3 regions of the Alkalihalobacillus phoenicis genome follow, and region 1 is predicted to be linked to each of the others. Evidence: riboswitches for the same ligand, from Rfam matches in the RefSeq annotation. Region 1 holds a riboswitch; each other region holds the start of a gene.

Region 1 (2,275 bases):
CTCATGAGCCTCCTCAGCGTTTCACGCTTGCGGGGTCTCATTGGACGGTTTATTCCTGCGGGAGTCTCCGTGTCTGTTTGTCCGCTAGATCATGGAATCGAATCTAGGTTCGGTTTTCTCATTGAATAAAAAACAGTCATGACTTCAAAGTACATTAGCTTGAGAATGGTTTTTCTCCTTCAATGACTAATTCCGTTACAGTTGTAAACAAATCAGTGTTGATGCTCTGTACGTTAGCTAGATGATCGAGCTTGTTTCGATTAGAATCCTGTCTTTTCATGACTGCAGACTTAGGAAAAAAATAGGTGGCAACGACCTATTTAGTTCCATAACCAACAAAGTGAAGAAGGTCCTTCTGCGTTAGAAATAGCTGATTTGGAAAGAGCCATATCACCAAGCATCTCCACGACACTTAGCGGACAAAACCATACGGAGACTCCCGCAGGAATAAACCGTGGAGCGAGACCCCACAGGTCGTACCGAGGAGGCTCGCCAGGTTCCTGCAGGACGCGGAGTATGGTTTTGGTAGCGACAGCCGAAGCGCTGCTTAATCCTAGTGAACAGATTCCTTCAACAGCCTACGAAGAGATGTGTTCAGACTGTCAACGATTGAATCGTTCATGTAAAGTCAATTTGAGTATTGTACTGCCCTAAAGTCAATCTCTATCGACGGTTAAGGGTCCATTATACGCTGCGAAAGTTGAGTTATTAATTTTATATATTTAACAATTAGGTCATATTTTATATGTTAAATAGGGAAGTTGGTGTTATTCCAACACGGTCCCGCCACTGTGATTGTTTTTTCGAAATGGAAAAGCATAAGTCAGATTACTTGCCTAATTATCATTGTAAAAACCTTCGAGGACAAAGGGAAAACAATAGTCGAAAATATTTTGTTTAAAGAGGGTGAGTTTTTGACTCTCCATTTTTATTATTAAACAAAATGAATTGGTGGCTAAAACAGTCAGGCATTCCTCTCGATAGGGGAGTGCCTTTTTGACTAAATAAAGAGCGATATAGAAGGGGAATTAAAAATGAAAAATAGAAGCTGGTTTTTTGTTGCACTGATTTTATCTATTTTATTACTAGGTTGTTATGCAAACGAACCTGAAGCGATTTCTTCAGTTGAAGAGGTGGAAGAAAAGGAATTAACAAAGGAGGACAAAAACGGCTATCAAGTGGAGGTCGTTGATGCGTTTGGTGAGACGATCACACTTGAGGAACCAGAAACCATCATTTCCTTATTTCCGAGTGTGACTGAAACTTTATTTGCCCTTGATGTTGGAGAAAAGGTAATTGGGCGTCTGGATTGGGACAATTATCCACAGGAAGTATTAGAGGTTGAAAGTGTTGGTGAGATGGAATTTAATGTTGAAAAGGTCATTTCGTTAAATCCTGATTTAGTTATTGCACATGAATCAACTGTAACGGGTTATGGAGAAGGTTTGAAACAAGTGAAAGAAGCAGGGATTCATGTCATCGCGGTAGAGGATGCATCATCATTAGAAGATACATATGAAGTCATTGAATGGCTGGCCATGATAACAAATCAAGTAGATAAAGGTTTGGAGCTTACTGAAACGATGCAGCAGGCTTTAATGGAAATAAATAAAAAAGTAAGTGAAATAAGTGATGAAAAAACAGTATGGGTCGAAATTTCTCCTGCACCAGAAATTTATTCAGCTGGTGCCGATACATTTATTGATGAGCTGCTTCAATTAATGAATGCTGTGAATGTAGCCAATCAATTTAAAGGTTGGATTGCATTTACTGAGGAAGAGGCGGTCCATTTTCAACCGGATATTATTATTACAACGTATGGTGACTATGTTGAGCAATCAGCAGAAGCAATCTTAAATCGTCCAGGGTGGCAAGATGTTCCAGCTGTTAAAAACAATCAAATTTATGATGTTGATTCGGATACTGTGACAAGATCAGGTCCCAGGTTAGTTGAAGGGGCTGAAGAACTTGCTGCTGCCATTTATCCAGAGATTTTTAATCAATAATCGAGTTATACAATACACGGTTGTCGTTGCTTTTTGTTTCTTTGCTTTAATTTTATCTGTCAGTAAAGGGAGTGTTGAAATTCCGTTTAAGATGGTTATTCAAATTATTTTAGCGGAAGGTTTAAATTTCCCAATTAATGAACCGTTCGAAGCGAATATTGTGAACATTGTCATGCAAATTCGTTTGCCACGAGTGCTGCTCGCAATGATTGTAGGGGCAAGTTTGGCATTAGCTGGAGCAGCCTTTCAAGGTTTTTTGAAAAACCCAC
Region 2 (2,275 bases), 760 kb from region 1:
TGCCAGATTTAACCCATTTTTAAAACCTTTTTATCTTCAACACGGCTTTGTATTAAAATCAACATTAGAGGAATTTTTGTTATTTGAATGGAAAGAGGGAACCGAAATTAAATGAATAGGACCATGATCGATTCACACCAAGACATGTGGGCTGTGAATCGTTTTTATATTTGAACCGCCTTTCTCCTTTTTCTCACAACATTCCCGGCCAAACGATAAAAAAGCTATAAATCGACTTTAAAGTAAATTTGTAGCCTCATTATAAGATTTAAGCACTTTCACCTTTCAAACTCTAGTTTCGTTTCATCGGAAAATTCGATGTCTATTTCAAAATCTTTCACATCACGATTATTTATACTAAAATAATTTAAAATCGAATTTTTTAAATCTCTTTTACTTGCGTCTGCACTCATTGGAACTTCTTGAAACAAAGCTTCAATTGCAGCTTGGGCCTGGGCACCATAAATCGTTTCCTTGTTAGGAACTCGATATTTAGCGACGACATATTGAGGCTTCACTTCATACTCTAGGTCATACTTTTGACCGTCCTTCAGTTCAATTTCTAATTCAAAATCAACGATCGATACATTCGCAAGCACTGGCAAACTAAACAGAAGTAAAAAAGAAAAGACAGCAAAGCTTATAACGAAATGTTTTTTCAATTAGGTTCCCTCCTTTTTGTTTTCTAGAATAATATTTCCTTTGAATCAATTTTTATTCTGCTCTGCTTAGCTGCCCCTAAAAAAAACTGCTTATTGACAATTTTCAATTACTTCGATAAAGTGAATACAAATTTGAAATGTGGGGATTAGGTACGTTAATGAAATTTCTTTAACGTTTAAAAGGGAATCCGGTGAAATCCCGGAGCGGTCCCGCCACTGTATTAGAAGAGCTGTAACTTCTGATCACTGATTCTGTCTAGAATTGGGAAGATCGTTATAGCAATGACGCTAAAGCCAGGAGACCTGCCTATTCTAACAGCACTGACTAACCCACGGGAGATGGGGAGGTGTTAAAAATATCATTGGTATAACAGGATATTTTTACCCACTCATGATGGTAAAAATATCCTTTTTTATATTTATAAATACATTGGAGGTATTTTTGATGGGAGAGATTAGAACTAGCAATCTTGGTTATCCAAGAATCGGAGAGAAACGCGAATGGAAAAAATTATTAGAAGCTTATTGGGCAGGTAATGTTACAGAAGAGGACTTTTTCAAAACAATGAAAGAGTATCGCCTTCTTGGATTAAAGAAACAAAAGGAAGCTGGCATTGATCTTATTCCTGTAGGAGATTTTAGTTTTTATGATCATGTGTTGGATCATTCGACCATGTTCGGTTTGATTCCCAATCGTTTCGATCATGTCGGTGAGACCAATCGCTTAAAAACTTATTTTGCAATAGCACGTGGAACGAAGGAAGCTCCTGCAAGTGAGATGACAAAGTGGTTTAATACGAACTATCACTACATCGTACCTGAATTAGAGAATAAAAAACCTAAGCTCGTTCACAATAAGCCACTCGAAGCATATCTAGAAGCAAAAAAAGAACTCGGGATTGAAGGAAAACCCGTCCTAATTGGACCTTTTACTTTCCTTAAATTATCAAAAGGCTATCAAAGCAGCGATTTCGAACAACATCTGAACGATTTTATTCCTATTTATATCGAAATTTTGCAGCAATTAGAACAAGCTGGTGCCAAGTGGGTACAAATCGATGAGCCAAGCCTTGTCAAAACTTTAACAAGCGAAGAAATCCGTCTATTCACATATACTTACCATAAATTAAAAGAGGCCGTTCCTCAGTTAAAAGTCATTTTGCAAACTTATTTTGACGCAGTTAGCTCTTATGAGGAGATTATTTCATTACCAGTTGAAGCGATCGGTCTTGATTTTGTCCACGGTTATGACGAAAACATCGCTTCATTAAAAGAATTCGGTTTTCCAACTGACAAATATTTAGCTCTTGGAATCATTGATGGGCGAAATATTTGGAAAGAAAACTTACAGAATATTGATACAAAACTTACAGAAGTAACAGCAGTCGTCCCACTTGAGCAACTAATCTTGCAGCCATCTTCTAGTTTGTTACATGTACCTGTTACGTTAAAACATGAAACGAAACTGGATTCACTCGTCTTAAGTGCTCTTGCCTTTAGTGATGAAAAGTTAGTCGAGTTATCAACCGTCAAACATTTGGCTGCGGCAAATGCAGAAGAAAAAGCGGTTGTACTTGAAAAAAACAATCAATTATTTAATCAAATCAGTTCAT
Region 3 (2,275 bases), 1.8 Mb from region 1:
ACATAATAAATAATGGCCACTGAAATAAGTCTCCAAACTATTGCACTTGCTACAAAAAATGCCTTTGTTCAATTGGGAATATTCATAGACGGGGATTCGAGAATGAGGGCTTTGCTTGAGATGAGAAGTTAATAAAAATTCAGCTAACTTTTTGTGAGAAGCTTTCATTTTTCTGTATGGTTGCTGTAATAATTTCTTTTTAAATCGGGTCATTAAAGGTGGAAAGATAAAATGAGGGTTATGTGGATCAGCTTGAAATAAATGAAATTCAGGATTGATGAAAATCACATAGGAAGTAATCGGTGGCGGTTGTAAATGATATTCCTGAAAAAGCTGTCTGAGTAGGGATTCACTCCGATTTAGTTGCTCTAGGGGGTTTTTTATTTCGAGCTTGGATTGGGTATAAAACCGGTTTTCTTCATAAATAAAGGCACCTTCGTAGTTTTTTACCTCAAATAAAAGGACGGAGCTTGGTGTAATGATAAGGGAATCCAACTGGAATATGGTTTTGTTTTTCTCGAGGAGGAGGTCATGGAGTTGAATCCAATCTTCGGGTAAATCGGCAGTCCATTCGTCAAATTGGCGTTCACCTTTCAATCCTTTTTCTAAATGGAGAATATGCTGAGCGTCTTCTTCTGTTAAAAGCTGACCTCGTGCTTTTAAACTATGCCAAATTGATAATTCAATTGGTTTTTGTCGAGTTTTTTCAATCATTTCTGCCTCCTTTTAATAAAGTATCTATTATATTTTACAGAATTTTGCGTCTTTTGAGCAAGCTTTTTCGCTCTTTTTGATAAACACTCAGGAAATTTTATCAAAATATTTACCAAAATATGATACACTACGTTTAAATGAATATATGTTGTAGAGTTTAGGTGCTCATTTAGAGTGAAAAGGGAATTCGGTGCGATACCGAAGCTGTTTCCGCAACTGTAAATGCTGATGAAATAAGAGATGACCACTGTCCACGAAAGAGTGATGGGAAGGTTCTTAGAGTAAAAGGAAGCATAAGCCAGGATACCTGCCTAATCTTGAACGTATTTGCTCTTCGGAAATTAAGAGGATTGTACGGTTATGTTTCTATCAGTCTATTTATTATATGGATATTAGGGATACCGTCCGATTTTTTCGGGCGTTTTTTTATGGTTTTATATTGTTAAACAAACCGGCCTTCCCATATGAGCTCATATAGATGATGAATCCGCGTCAAACGACTCTCCTATAGGCAACATGTCCTTTTTAATCCCTTTTAAAAAAGCCGACTTCCATTAAAAGAGCAAACCACAGAACATTCATAAGGAATCGTCCAAGGAACGAGGTGATGATGTGAAAAAAGATATGAGGTATTTATGTTATCCGTATATGCGTGAATCGGCCTCAACCGTTGATTTTGAAATCAGAACCGATTCGATGACGACCCGAATAGGACAAGCGGCGAGTTTAGTAAAAAAGAATTCAAAGTTGATAACGGTGTATGATCACTTAATGGAACTTTTGCCGATGGCTTATCATCTGAATGGTTCAGTCAGAGGGAAACTGGCGATTGAAGAGCAAGATTTAGCTCGGTTAAGTGACATTTACGACTTTTATTTGGAGGTTGTTCAGGAGCAAATAACGCAATTTTTATTGCCACAAGGCTCCGATGTGGCATGTGCTCTTCATGTGTGCCGAAGCGAAGCGAAAAAATCAGTCCGAGCTCTACATAAAGTTAGTTTAGAGAGAGATGTACCGAAGCTTTTATTTGACTACACTCATTTGCTCGCGAATGTCTTTTTTGTGATGGCGGTTTTTGTTAATCACCTTGAGGAAGTCCAGGAGGTTCCATTTCAAAGCAAGTCCTATCCAATGAGAAAACCGAAAAACGAGGAGGAGAAAAAATGAATACAAAACAATGGACAAAGTGGTTAAGCATTTTTATTACAATTTTATTTTTAACAGCGTGTCAAACAGACACAAATGAGCCAGGAGACGGAGCTCAAGGAATTGGTGACGATGCCGAGAGTTCTTATACGGTGACAGATGATGAGGGGACAGAAATCACCTTTGAGCAAGCTCCTGAGACAGTTGTCTCGTTGCAACCAAGTAATACAGAAATTTTATTCGCTTTAGGAGTAGGAGATAAGGTCGTTGGGGCGACAGATTTTGATAATTATCCTGAAGAAGCCCTTGAAATTCAACGTGTATCTGATTCGATGAATATTGATGCCGAGGCGATTATTGCTTTGAATCCAGATGTCATTATTGCGTATACAATTGGACAAAGAGAAATGATTGA

What was found. A riboswitch is a leader RNA that binds a small molecule or an ion and turns the genes downstream of it on or off. The one in region 1 is predicted to bind cobalamin.
Region 2: another riboswitch for cobalamin. It lies ahead of metE (5-methyltetrahydropteroyltriglutamate--homocysteine S-methyltransferase); the one in region 1 lies ahead of AA0017_RS07085 (ABC transporter substrate-binding protein).
Region 3: another riboswitch for cobalamin. It lies ahead of AA0017_RS21625 (hypothetical protein); the one in region 1 lies ahead of AA0017_RS07085 (ABC transporter substrate-binding protein).

What each region holds. Positions count from the first base shown of each region.
Region 1 is NZ_CP154853.1:1,484,501-1,486,775, forward strand. It holds cobalamin riboswitch at 715-855, shown strand; gene AA0017_RS07085 (ABC transporter substrate-binding protein) at 1,035-2,006, shown strand; gene AA0017_RS07090 (FecCD family ABC transporter permease) at 1,969-2,275, shown strand, end outside.
Region 2 is NZ_CP154853.1:725,113-727,387, reverse strand. It holds gene AA0017_RS03225 (GNAT family N-acetyltransferase) at 1-115, shown strand, start outside; gene AA0017_RS03220 (YusW family protein) at 279-662, opposite strand; cobalamin riboswitch at 794-988, shown strand; gene metE (5-methyltetrahydropteroyltriglutamate--homocysteine S-methyltransferase) at 1,108-2,275, shown strand, end outside.
Region 3 is NZ_CP154853.1:4,612,170-4,614,444, forward strand. It holds gene AA0017_RS21620 (nuclease-related domain-containing protein) at 1-714, opposite strand, end outside; cobalamin riboswitch at 857-1,044, shown strand; gene AA0017_RS21625 (hypothetical protein) at 1,327-1,881, shown strand; gene AA0017_RS21630 (ABC transporter substrate-binding protein) at 1,878-2,275, shown strand, end outside.